DNA from 4 places in the Alteromonas sp. WD8-37 genome. Region 3 is predicted to be linked to each of the others. Evidence: predicted binding sites of a transcription regulator. Region 3 holds the regulator's gene; each other region holds the start of a gene.
What was found. Region 3 encodes sigma-54, which starts transcription at its own class of promoters, with help from an activator protein. Its sites were predicted from a motif close to GTTGGCACGNNNNTNGNNT; they were not measured.
Positions count from the first base shown of each region.

Region 1: a site for sigma-54 is predicted at 1,734-1,752, ahead of ACTUJZ_RS02290 (hemerythrin domain-containing protein). Genes of this name have one in related genera too.
Region 2: a site for sigma-54 is predicted at 1,783-1,801, ahead of ACTUJZ_RS10045 (BON domain-containing protein). Genes of this name have one in related genera too.
Region 4: a site for sigma-54 is predicted at 1,342-1,360, ahead of ACTUJZ_RS13350 (S8 family peptidase). Genes of this name have one in related genera too.

Region 1 covers NZ_JBUZOV010000001.1:486,506-489,655, forward strand. The annotation lists gene ACTUJZ_RS02280 (DUF2254 domain-containing protein) at 1-1,052, opposite strand, end outside; gene ACTUJZ_RS02285 (DUF1328 domain-containing protein) at 1,053-1,226, opposite strand; gene ACTUJZ_RS02290 (hemerythrin domain-containing protein) at 1,256-1,699, opposite strand; gene gdhA (NADP-specific glutamate dehydrogenase) at 1,870-3,150, opposite strand, start outside.
Region 2 covers NZ_JBUZOV010000003.1:237,447-240,596, forward strand. The annotation lists gene ACTUJZ_RS10040 (MFS transporter) at 1-1,023, opposite strand, end outside; gene ACTUJZ_RS10045 (BON domain-containing protein) at 1,200-1,748, opposite strand; gene ACTUJZ_RS10050 (VOC family protein) at 1,937-2,353, opposite strand; gene ACTUJZ_RS10055 (hypothetical protein) at 2,511-2,681, shown strand; gene ACTUJZ_RS10060 (TSUP family transporter) at 2,685-3,150, shown strand, end outside.
Region 3 covers NZ_JBUZOV010000002.1:227,091-230,240, forward strand. The annotation lists gene rapZ (RNase adapter RapZ) at 1-216, opposite strand, end outside; gene ptsN (PTS IIA-like nitrogen regulatory protein PtsN) at 256-699, opposite strand; gene hpf (ribosome hibernation promoting factor) at 708-995, opposite strand; gene ACTUJZ_RS06455 (RNA polymerase factor sigma-54) at 1,032-2,510, opposite strand; gene lptB (LPS export ABC transporter ATP-binding protein) at 2,587-3,150, opposite strand, start outside.
Region 4 covers NZ_JBUZOV010000006.1:69,840-72,989, forward strand. The annotation lists gene ACTUJZ_RS13345 (TonB-dependent receptor plug domain-containing protein) at 1-778, opposite strand, end outside; gene ACTUJZ_RS13350 (S8 family peptidase) at 1,403-3,150, shown strand, end outside.

The sequences.
Region 1 (3,150 bases), on a different contig from region 3:
TTTTTATTCACCACACAGGGAGCGGGAAATTCCCGGTTCGCCATGTGCAGGCAACTCGCCGTCAAGCGGTCCAGACAGGAAATCGCAGTGACTGGATCATTGATGCCTGGAGAGAGCGCCCGTAAGGCCAGCTCTACCATCTGGCCAATGGCAAACTCGGGGTCTTGTACCGGGGTGCGGCGATTGCCCAGAATGAACCAGTCTAATAAAGAAGCATAGAATTCCGGAGGCCGGTTGTAACGGGAATGAACTATAAGCACCGTGGCATGGGGAAACACGTGGTCCCCGGAACGTGCGCGTACTTCAAAGCCTTCCAGACCGTCGAATTCAGCACTAAGTAACTTTGTATAATTAATCGACTGCACATACCCACTCGTGCGCAGGGGCACCTCGATTTGATAGTGTGAAGGCTCCAGCAAGGCCTCAGGTACCGGTTGTTCGCGGGGGTTACTTTCCGGGCGCGGCAGAAGCTGATCAATATTATTCATCAAGTCCATATAACAACGATAGATCACCTCGTCGGCCTGGATAAAGCGACCGATATGATGGATAAAAAAGATGATGGCAAAAATGTCAGCCGTGGCCAGCAGGGCAGAAATAGCACTGAGTAATGACAATGCGTCTTTGTTTTCACTAATGCTGCTTAGATGGTGCAGTGCGATCAGGCAAAAAATAAAAGTGGAAACCAACAAGCCCAGTACCAATTGGGTGCCTTTATCCAGCATAAATGTGCGCAACAAACGAGGGCCGAATTGCGACGAGGCCATGGTCAGCGCAACGATGGTCATGGAAAAAGCAATACTGGTGGCAGTGATAATGGACGTGGCGATGGTCGCCAGAATTTGTTGCGCGCCGCCTTGAGTCACTAACGGAACAAATTGCAGCAGCGGACCCGGTAGAGAAGGGCGTTTAACCAGCCATAAGCATAAAAAGCACAGGAGGGCAGAAGCAACAATCATACACACCGGAATAAACCAGTAGCTGGTTGTTACTCCTTCCCACCAGGTGCGAGCCCGAAACGTTAATTCGGGAAACCGATGCCTGGCATGCATCTATTTTCGTGTACCTCCGCGAACGACCGAGGCGATCAATGAGATCACCAGCAGAATAACAAATCCATAGAATAAAAATTGCGCGATGGTGGTGGCTGTACCGGCCGCACCGCCAAAACCAAAGATTGCGGCAATTACTGCGATAATTAAAAATATCAGTGCCCATTTTAACATGACATTCTCCTCACTGTTGTTTTCCAGCCTTAGTGTTTGGCTAGCTCATTTTCCATTTCCTGCCGGTATTCACCGGCGAGTGTGGTTTTGGCAGATTCGTCAAGAACCTTGCCGGCGACCTGAAAAAACTCTTGTTCTTCATCTGCAAGATGATGCTCTACTTTTTCTTGCAGACTCTTAAGGTGGTTTAGCCAGGCCGGTGAGCTCATATCGGTTTCTTCCAGTGTTTCAATGAGCTCATCAATTTCGTGATGTTCTGCGATGCCATGTCGGGACATCTCGATAGTACGGTCAGATTCCATCAACTTGGAGTAAAAATAACGTTCTTCAGCGACTGCGTGACTTTCCAGTTGCTCTTTAAGCTGGTCAAAATATTCGCGCCGGGCGGGGGTGTCGCCACTGGTCTCGGCAAGGATTTTAAGTAAGTCGCGTTGCTTATCATGATCTTCACGCAGCTCTTCAAAAATTTTCATTACCTGCTCCTGTCTGGATTACATAAAGACTAAAATGCTAGATTTATTCCAATCACGCAGGGTCGATAAAAAAGCGGATTTTTCAGTAGGTTATGAAATAAAACGCCATTCTGCGGAGCAGAACGGCGCAAGCAACTAAGAAGTTCTTACACAAAAGCGGGCGAAATCTGCTAGATACCCTGCGCCACCATGGCGTCAGCTAACCGGCGGAAGCCAGCGATATTGGCGCCTTTCGCATAGTTGATACGGCCATCCCCCCGGCCTTCTTCCACACATTGCTGATGAATGCTCTGCATGATTTCTTCCAGGGTTTCATCAATTTGCTCGTAGGAGCCGCGCCGAAAACTGGCGTTTTGCGACATTTCCAGGCCGGAAATGGCTACGCCGCCAGCGTTTGACGCTTTGCCTGGTACAAACACAACCTGATTGCGGTCAAATTCTTGGTGTGCGCCATCGGTACATGGCATGTTGGCACCTTCCAGCACATAGCGGACTTTGTTATTGACCAGTGTCTTGGCGGCGTCCTGATCCAACTCATTTTGCGTGGCACAGGGCAGGGCCACATCCATCTTGATGTGCCACGGAGTTTTGCCATCATGCCAGTCAGCATCAATATTGCTAGCCAGGGCGCTAAGCACATTTTTTTCTTTGGGTTTGTTATCCATCGCCCACTGTATGTCCTCTTCGCTCAAACCCTTTTCGCATACCAGGCAGCCGCGGCTATTGGATAAGGTCACTACCTTGCCGCCATGCTCAGTAGCTTTAAGCGCCGCATGCAACGCTACATTGCCGGCTCCGGAGACCCCGATACGTAAACCCTCGATACTTTCATGATGCTGTTTGAGCACAGCCTGCAACATGTAAATCAGGCCAAAGCCGGTAGCTTCGGTACGTACATGGCTGCCGCCAAAGCTTAAATCCTTGCCGGTCAGCACGCCACCAAAGCGGTTATTGATTCGCCGGTATTCGCCGTACAAAAAGCCGATTTCACGCGAGCCAACGTTGATATCGCCAGCCGGGACATCAGTATTGGGGCCAATATGGCGTTGCAATTCGCGCATAAAAGCCTGACAAAAGCGCATGATATCCTGTTCCGGGCGTCCCTTAGGGTTGAAGTTAGCGCCGCCTTTGGCTCCGCCGATGGGCAGTCCGGTCAATGCATTTTTAAAGCACTGTTCAAACGCTAAAAATTTTAAAATGGATTCATTGACGGTAGGGTGAAAGCGCAAGCCGCCTTTGTAAGGGCCAATCATGCCATTGTGCTGGACTCGCCAGCCCTGGTGAATCTCAATCTCGCCTTCGCTGTTCATCCATTGAATGGAAAAATGGATAATCCGTTCGGGCACACTCAGGCGGCGCAAAACATCATAGTGTTTATAGTCTGCATTAGCGTGGTATACATCAATCACATCCCGGGCGATATCTCGGGTGGCTTGCAGATATTCATCCTG
Region 2 (3,150 bases), on a different contig from region 3:
CCCGGTTACCCGGCTTTGCCGTGCTGGCGCGCAGCGCATAGTGGCCACCGCCGCCAGCGACGGATAGGCCGCGCCCATGCCCAGCCCCAACAAGCCCATCGCCACGTATATGTGCAGGAGCTGTTGCTGGCTGGCCATCACCGCATACGCCAGCGCCAGCAGGGGCAGGGCGATGCGAATCAAAGCGGTAGCCGACAACAGTTGGCGCTGCACAACCCCAAACTGCACCAGCAAGGCGCCGGCCGCGCTGATCATCATGGCTGTACCGGTTAACTGAGCAGCGGTTACCGTGTCGTGACCGCCCACATCCATCAAAAAGAAACTTAAACTTTGTTGCATCAGCGCCATGCATACAAACAAGCTGACACAGCCGGCGACCAGCAAACGAACCTGAGCTCTGGCCGGCCCCGGTGTGACCGCCGACGGTGCGCTGACAGCGGTACTGGTCGCCGGGGGGGGAGGCAGCTTCCAGGCCACCAGCGCGATGGCCAGCAGTGTAAGCACCAGCACACTGTACAATGGCACCAACAGGCCGAATACCACCAACACACCGGCCAGCGGCGGCCCCAGGACCTGGCCTAAATTATTGGCCGAGGTGACTTTACTGATGGCTGCGGCGCGGGTGGCTGGCGTACTAATAGCCACCACATAGCCGACAGCGGCGGGTGGGGTGGCGGACATGATGGTGGATTGCAGGGCGCGGGCGACTAACAACGCCATCAGCAGCGCACTGCCGGTGATCGCGCCGGACAAACCGGCCCAGCCAATGGAAGCAAACACAAAGGTGCCAGCGGTGTAACCGCTTAATCCCAATAGCAACAGGCGGCGAAAGCCAACGCGGCCCGACACCCGACTCCAGCTATTGGCGCCGATGGCAAACACCAGCGCTGAGCTGGACATCAGAATGGCTACATCCAGCTCACTTAATCCGGCCTCGCGGCCTAGCGATGGCAGCACGGTTAAAAACACACTCTGGCCCACAGCGGTGGCCAGCAAGGCACAAAATAAAATCAGGTAGGTCATATCGCCTTATCGGTTGGCCCGGGCAAGAGGAAAAAGCAGCGCAGTATAGCATGACGTCGAAGTGGCTTAAAAAGGCTCACCAGTAATCGCACAACCTAAAAGCCCCAAAAAAAGCTCCCGCCAGTGGCGGGAGAAATCAGAGGTATAGTTCAGGCCGTGGAGGCCTGGAGGGGAGATTAACTGTCAATTGACAGTTCACTTTTGACGCTACCAACGTCAGCCGTGTTCGTTGCAATTGCCACTGCCTGTTCTGCCTCACTGGCCGAGCGCACCAGTCCGCGTAAAATGACACGGCGCTCACTCACATCCACCGAAATGTCGCGGTGGCGTAATTCCGCGCTCATCAACAAGCGGGCGCGGATCACAGTGGCAATTTTGGCATCGGTCACATCACCGGTTAACGATGCCCAATCCTGTTCATAGTCGGTGGCAGAGACCACCGATAAGTGGTTATCTACCGCTGTCACACCATCAATCGATGCGGCTAACTCGGACGCCAACTGCTTATCGACGTCGCTGGCAACCTTGCCTGTTAAAATCACAGTGCCATCGGTAACGTCCGTATTGATGTCCAGCGTATTCAGCCGCCCGTGGAACAATAAGATAGCCTCAACTTTGCCGTCTATCCAGGCATCCTGCGCCCGGTCCTGCCATTGGCTGGCTTGTGCATGGCCGGCGAGACATAACAATATCAGGCCGATAAGCAAACGCTGTGTGCGGTCCATGTCGCAGTTACCGTGATAATCGATATGAAAGGTTTTGCCAGATGCGTGCCAGGTAGGTGAAAGCGTGCTAAGTACCTGATTGTAATTGAGTATGATTGATTTCCCAGCATTTGACGCCAGGTCAGTGGGTAAAATTTTCCCGGCCAGTTGTCGGTTATTTCAGACACCGGCCGGACAGCAAACCGGGGTTAGGCAGTGGCCTGCATGCTTTCGCGTGGCCCGCGCAATTCCCATTTGTTGCCGTACAGATCGACAAAATGCGAGGTCATGGCCAGGCCGTCAAATTCCGGGTCGGTCAAAAAGGTGACTCGGGCCTGCTCATATTGCGCATAGGTTTGGGCAAAATTGCTTACCTCAAAAATTCCCACCACGCCATCGCCGGCTTGCTGGCCTACCTGGGCTTGTTCATCGCGGCTCACCGCACGTTTTAAGATGATCGACACCGCTGTGTTGGCCTGCGGCGCCACACTGACCCAGCGTGTCCCATCCGTACGGTACTGATTTTCTAACAAGGTAAAACCGAGCTGGTCCACAAAAAAAGCAATGGCGTCATCCTGGTCATCTACCAGTAAAATAAATGAGTGAAGAGCAATAGCAGCCGACATGGAAAATTCGCACAGTTATTAAGGGAGATCATGATGATAGGCAAGAAGGCTGATCAAGAAGATACAAAATATTACACTTAGGTATAATTTCTTAGCGTAACAAAGCGCCAGCTGGAGGCTACAGTGACATTAGCCCCGTCTTTGAAGGAGTATAATGATGGTCAAATCAATTGTAATGGTATTGCTGCTGCTGGCGACAACCTGGGCGATACTACGCGGCTGGTTGCTGGCAGCCGCTGCACTGGTCACACTGGCGCTGGTGTTCAATATCATCAGCTGGTTGCAGTTAAGCAAAGTGTTTGCCGGGCCCACCTACCGACAACCCTGACCCATGCCTAGCCTGGTTGAGCTGCTTACGGTAAACGGCCAGCTTAGCCTGGTGGTGGTGGGGCTGCTGAGCGCCACTGCATTTGCCACAGCCATGCTCACCGCCATGGTCGGCGTCGGTGGCGGAGTAGTGTTGTTAGCCGTGATGGCATCCTGCCTGCCCCCGGTGGCGCTGATCCCGGTGCACGGACTGGTGCAGTGTGGCGCCAATGCCAATCGTGCTTTGTTAACCTGGCGCCACATCGATTGGCGCTTGCTAGGCTGGTTTGCCGGCGGTGCGGTGGGTGGTGCAGCCCTGGCCAGCCAGATTGTCATCCAGCTTCCGCTGCACTGGCTACAAATCTCGGTGGCCGGCTTTATGTTATGGCTGGTGTGGGGCCCGCAATGGCGCATGGCAGGATTGCCGACCTGGGGGCACAGCCTGATGGGCGCGCTCACTACCTTCATCTCCATGTTTGTAGGCGCCACCG
Region 3 (3,150 bases):
ATCGAGGATTTCCACCAGTTCATTGGGATCTTTGGGCAGGTTACGCACATCAATGCTGACCGCGACCTGATCATATTCTTCAGACACCGAATGGGTCAGCGCAGGCAATAAATTGACCGGGATATTATCGACACAGTAATAGCCTAAATCTTCCAGCGCCCGCAGCGCCACCGATTTACCTGAACCAGAACGGCCACTGATGATGATAAGTTTCAACGCGTGTCTCCCTGCCGTATGCAACTAGGATGCTGTGATTTATTGTAGTGCTGTGACTATATCATCACTGGTGGCAGCGCGGCGAATGGCTTTTACGGTTTCTTTATCATTTAGTTTACCGGCCACCATGGCCAGCGTTTGCAGATGTCCTTCGGTTTGTTCTTCAGGAACCAGCAGGGTAAAAAAGATATCCACCGGCTTATTGTCGATGGCATCAAAGTCGATGGCTGGCTCACTGGTTACCACAATGGCGATAACGCGGTCTAAGCCTGGCAGGCGGCCGTGGGGCAGGGCAATACCATTACCGATGCCGGTGCTACCCATGCGCTCACGGTTGAGCAAACTGGAGAGCACAGTACCTTGCTCGATCTCAGGATTGTTCTGGGCAGCGATGTCGCTGATGATCTCCAGAATCCGTTTCTTACTATTGCACTGGACCGCACATTTTGTGCGGTCCAGGCTGACAAGGGTTTGAATATCCATACCAGACATTAGTGTTTTTTCAGTTTTTCCTTATGCTTGATAACCTGGCGGTCGAGCTTATCAATCATACTGTCAATGGCGGCATACATATCCGTATTCTCGGACGATGCAAATACCTCTGCACCGCTTAAATGAACCGTAGCTTCAGCTTTTTGTGTCAATTTTTCAACATTCAAAATGACATGCACATTAGAAATGTGGTCAAAATGGCGTTCCAGCTTACTAAATTTTGAATCGACATAGTTACGCAAAGAATCAGTGATCTCAACATGATGACCAGTAAGGTTTATTTGCATATTTCGTCTTCCTTATTGTGAAGCTCGCCTTTACTGCTAGATAAGGCTCTTGCGTTGGTTAGACGGGGGAATCGATAACGACTCCCGGTATTTTGCAATTGTCCGCCGGGCAACTTTAATGCCTTGCTCGGCCAACAATGTCGCAATTTTGCTGTCGCTTAACGGTTTGCTGGGGGTCTCAGCGGCCACCAGTTTTTTGATTAAAGCACGAATCGCAGTGGAAGAACATTCCCCGCCGGATTCTGTAGCTACATGGCTGGAGAAAAAGTACTTCAGCTCAAAAATACCGCGCGGCGTGTGCATGTATTTTTGCGTGGTAACACGTGAAATGGTGGACTCGTGCATATCGACCATCTCGGCCACATCATTAAGCACCATTGGCTTCATCATTTCCGGGCCGTGCTCAAAAAACGCCATCTGCTGCTGCACAATACAATTGGCCACTTTCAAAAGGGTTTCATTGCGCGATTCTAAGCTTTTGATAAACCACTTGGCTTCCTGCATATGCGAACGAATAAACTGCGAGTCGCTGCTATTACGCGCGCGCCGGCTCATTGCGGCATATTGCTGATTTACACTTAATTTGGGCAGGCTGTCCGGGTTTAGTTCCACATTCCAGCGCCCATTTTTTTTGCTTACTGACACATCGGGAATGACATATTCAGGCTCTTTGGTCACCAGCGCGCTACCCGGGCGTGGATTTAGGGTTTGCAGCAACCGCATGGCTTCACGCAACTGGTCTTCTTTCAAACGGGTCTTGCGCATCAGGGTACGGTAATCTTTGCTGCCTAATAAATCCGAATATTCCTGCAGTAGCATGGTGGCTTCGGCTACCCATGGGGTGTCTGGAGCAAACTGCTTTAATTGCACCAGCAGACATTCCTGCGGCGTACGTGAGCCAGAGCCAATGGGGTCAAACATCTGAATGCGTTTAAGCACACATTCCACCTCATCGGCTTCCACCAGCTCTTCCATGTCTTCATCGTTGACGCTTTGTAGAATGTCGTCAACAGTCACGGTCAGGTAACCCGACTCGTCAATGGAGTCGATGATAGCGGTGGCAATCGCCCGGTCGGTGTCTGAAAAATGGGTCAGACGCATCTGCCACAGCAGGTGGTCCTGAATATTTTCGGTGGTTTCGCCCTGAAACACTTGGTCTTCATCATTACTGGGGCCGGGCGCAGGCGCCGACGAGGCCGAATAGTATTCGTCCCAGGTGCTGTCGATGGGCAACTCATCAGGTAAATCGTTTTTTTCCAGCGCTTCGCCAGAGTCTAAATTGTCTGACGTACTGGCGGTGGCATCGGCCCCGTCACTGTCGCTATCGAGGTTATTCTTTTCGCTGACCTCGTTATCGCCAGACTCATCCACTTCCAGTAACGGATTGGAATCAAGCGCTTCCTGAATTTCCTGTTGCAGATCCAACGTCGACAGTTGCAACAACTTGATAGCCTGCTGCAATTGCGGCGTCATGGTTAACTGTTGACTAAATTTTAGCTGTAAAGATGGTTTCATCTACGTCTTATTTAAAATTCTGGTACGCGTTTACAAAAAAGGTGACAGATGCGGCTAACAACAGTGTTTGCTTAAACTATAGCCTGAATTGTTCACCCAGGTATACATCCCGTACTTTCTGGTTGCTTAATACTTGTTCAGCACTGCCCTGGGCAATTAGCTCACCATGACTAACGATATACGCTTCTTCACAGACATCGAGGGTTTCGCGCACATTATGATCAGTGATCAAAATACCGATACCGCGGTCACGCAAATGCTGAATAATTTTTTTAATGTCGTTTACTGATATAGGGTCAACACCGGCAAAGGGTTCATCCAGTAAGATAAACTGTGGGTCGGCGGCCAGCGCGCGGGCAATCTCTACCCGGCGTCGCTCCCCGCCTGACAAACTCATCCCTGTACTATTACGTATATGGTTGATATTGAATTCATCAAGTAGCGCATCGGCTTCTTCTTCACGTTTGTCGGCCGACAAATCTTTACGGGTTTCCAAAATGGCCATGATATTTTCAAGCACGGTCAGTTTGCGAAAAATCGACGCTTCCTGCGGCAGATACCCAATACCCTTGCGAGCGCGTTCGTGCATCGGCTGGTGAGTCAGCTCATGCTCATCAATGGCAATTTTGCCTTTATCCAG
Region 4 (3,150 bases), on a different contig from region 3:
CATAGCGCTGCTGGTGGTTAAGCATAAATAGCCGGGTATCCAGCTCTTCGGTTTCATTGACGTTAAATGGCGTGTACATATTGGGCCAGCCAAAAAACTTGTTTTGCGCGCCATAAAATACGTCGGTTTGAGACGATTCCCCAGCCAGCTGCAGGCGGGCATTTACCCGTTCAAAATCATGATCGCCGTTTGCGATAGTGCCATCGCTTTGTGAATGGGCGAGCTCGCCTTCCAGACCAAGTTGCCAGTGGCCAGCATCATCCAGCTTTGTGGCATGTCCAGCATGCAGTCGCTGCAACAAAAAGTTGTTGGTGCCGGCGCCTAACGACACACTGCCGCCCGATTGAACCGGGCGCCAGCCATAGGTGATGGTGCCTACCGAACTGTTCATACCAAACAGGGCGTTATCGACCCCGGTGAAGACCGCGGATGCGGTTAACATCTCTGGTGCGATGGGGATCTCGGCAAAATAATGGCCGGTTTGCGGGTCGAACAGGGTCGCGGCACCTACCCGAAAGCCGGTGTTTTCAAAGATCCCGCCGCGAATGGTCACATCAGCCTGTGCTTCTGCCATATTGCGTGACTGCAGGTCGACGCGTGGATCATACTCTAAATTCGAGACAGGCGAATTAAAGGTACCCACCGGTTTGTCATTGGCAGTGGCGGCGCCTTCTATCACAATTTTTTCTACTTCCTCTTCTACCAGTGCAGTCGAGGCTTGAGTACTAAAGTGAATAAATATAAGGCTTAAAACAGAGATAAGTACAGCGCGAGGCATTATCTATTCCTTTACATCAATTTTCGTTTGATTGCTTATTGGGGGGTGAATATAAGCTTCGTCAGTGCATATCTGAAGGAGGGGTGCATCACTCTTGGCAAGACGAAATTTCAAGAGGATATTGTACAAAATTGTCTTCTAAATGCCTATGCGCAAATTAGGAGGCGCATAGAGAAGGCATTAAGAAGCTAATAGCTCTAAAAAATTAGCACCTACAGGGTGTTAATATCAGTCTACTTACACCCCACCTGTCGGATTTTATAGTAGGTATGGGGTGGTGGAATTATTGAGAAAACAAGAGTACTGCCTCTGAGCGTGGCTGGCTCGCCATTTTTTTCTCGAATTTGAAAAAAACCAGATGGCTATCGCCATTTTATTCTATTTTTAAATTCATTTCGCCAATATTTTCTGTTTCGTTGAATTTTTCGTCATATTTTTCGCATTCCGCGCGAAATTGGGTCTATCTAACAATGATTTTTTGCCCACACCTGGATATCACATTTAGAAAAATAAAAAGGTCTTATTTATCATTAACCTAAGTCCACGCAAAGCCGGTTTTTAAAAATGGCACGCTTAATGCTTCTAATGAAAAGGTGTTACTTTATCGGCAATTAAGGACGAAGTATGAACAAGTTTCATGTGAATAAGGCAATGAATATGAAAAAAGTGGCGATAGCTCTGTCTGCCATTCTGTGCACGGGTACTGCGATGGCGACCTTATCTCAAACAGTGGATTTTAGGCCTTCAGCTACAGTCGGCTCACCTGTGGTAACAACCACGGATGCTTATATCTTGCAAGGAGCGACAGCGTCACAGATTGCATATCTGCAGAAAAATTTAGGCGTAGAAATAATTCATCGCTTTTCTATTATTGAGGCCGTAACGGTAAAGGCCACACCAGCACAGATTAGCAAAGCAAATGCTGTATATCCTAACCTTTCCTTATTTAAAGACGTTGATGTTGCACTGAGTGGTAAAAAGCGCGATTGCCATCCTAAATGTGAGGCAGCTTCTTCAGAAGATAGCCCGTCGGAGTTTTCGGTGACTTCCCAACCTCAACTGGTCTGGAAAGGAGAAACAGAGTTTTACTGGCAGGTTAAGAATACCAGTAATAAGCCTATTACTATTGAAAAAGTTGTAATGAGCTGGCCAGAAGAGAATGGCAAATTGTTAGAGTTTAAGGTAGGGAGTCACCACCTTATCTCTGAGTCTCGTTTGCCTGGTATGACTACGATTGATGCCAGCGTAATGAAGGACCGCGGGATTAGCCAAAATCAATATGTAGACTTTAAAGTAACTTTTGCAGCCCCCATCCTTCAGAACTCAAATGCTTATGACATCACGGTGTTTTTTAAAGAAGGTATTTCGGAAAATTTAAACTCGACTAATTATAGTTTTGATGCAAGTAAAAAACGGGATACCTACTTTCCTTCTGTTATCAATGCTGCCGAACTTCACCATAACGGGGTAACGGGCGAAGGTGTAACCGTTGCTGTTATTGACAGCGGTGTATCGAGCCATTCTAATCTAAAAAAGAATACCTATGATGCTACGCGTATCCAAACCTATTTCGATGTATTTTCCGGCAAGGAATATACGCGGGAGGAATTAGAAACTGGCGAAGAATTGGCTACTGGCGATCCGATAGAGATCGAAGACCTTAACGGTCACGGTAGTCACATCACCAGTATCATTGCCGGAAGCAGTGAGTCGTACGACTTAAATAAAATGCCTCAGGGTTCTTATAATGGCATTGCTCCTGATGTAGATTTAGTAGTGGTAAAAGCTTTTGATGAACAAGGGTTTTCTACTTACCAGGATGTTATTGCAGCCATAGAATACGTAGTAAATAACAAAAACTCCTTAAACATCAAAGTTTTAAACTTGTCATTTAGCGCTGATGCGCAATCCCATTATTGGGATGATCCTCTCAACAAAGCTGTTATGGCGGCGTGGAACGCAGGCATCGTGGTAATTGCCTCTGCAGGTAACAAAGGGCCGGATGCAATGAGTATCGGCGTACCTGGCAACAACCCTTATATCATTACTGTGGGCGCCGTATCTGATAATTACACCCGGAACAGCACTACTGACGATTTCGTTACAAAGTTTTCTGCAGCAGGCCCGACCTATGAAGGCTTTCTTAAGCCGGAAGTGGTTGCTTATGGCGGTCATGTAAGTGGGAATATGAAGTCAGATTCTTACTTAGCTAAGAACTTCCCCCAGTTTCATGACGGGCATGACTTTTTCATGATGTCGGGAACTTCTCAGGCAACTGCAATGGCTTCTGGGGTCGTCGCGCTTATGTTGCAAATGGATCCCCACTTATCTCCTGATGATGTCAAATGCCGACTTGTCGACTCTGCCATCCC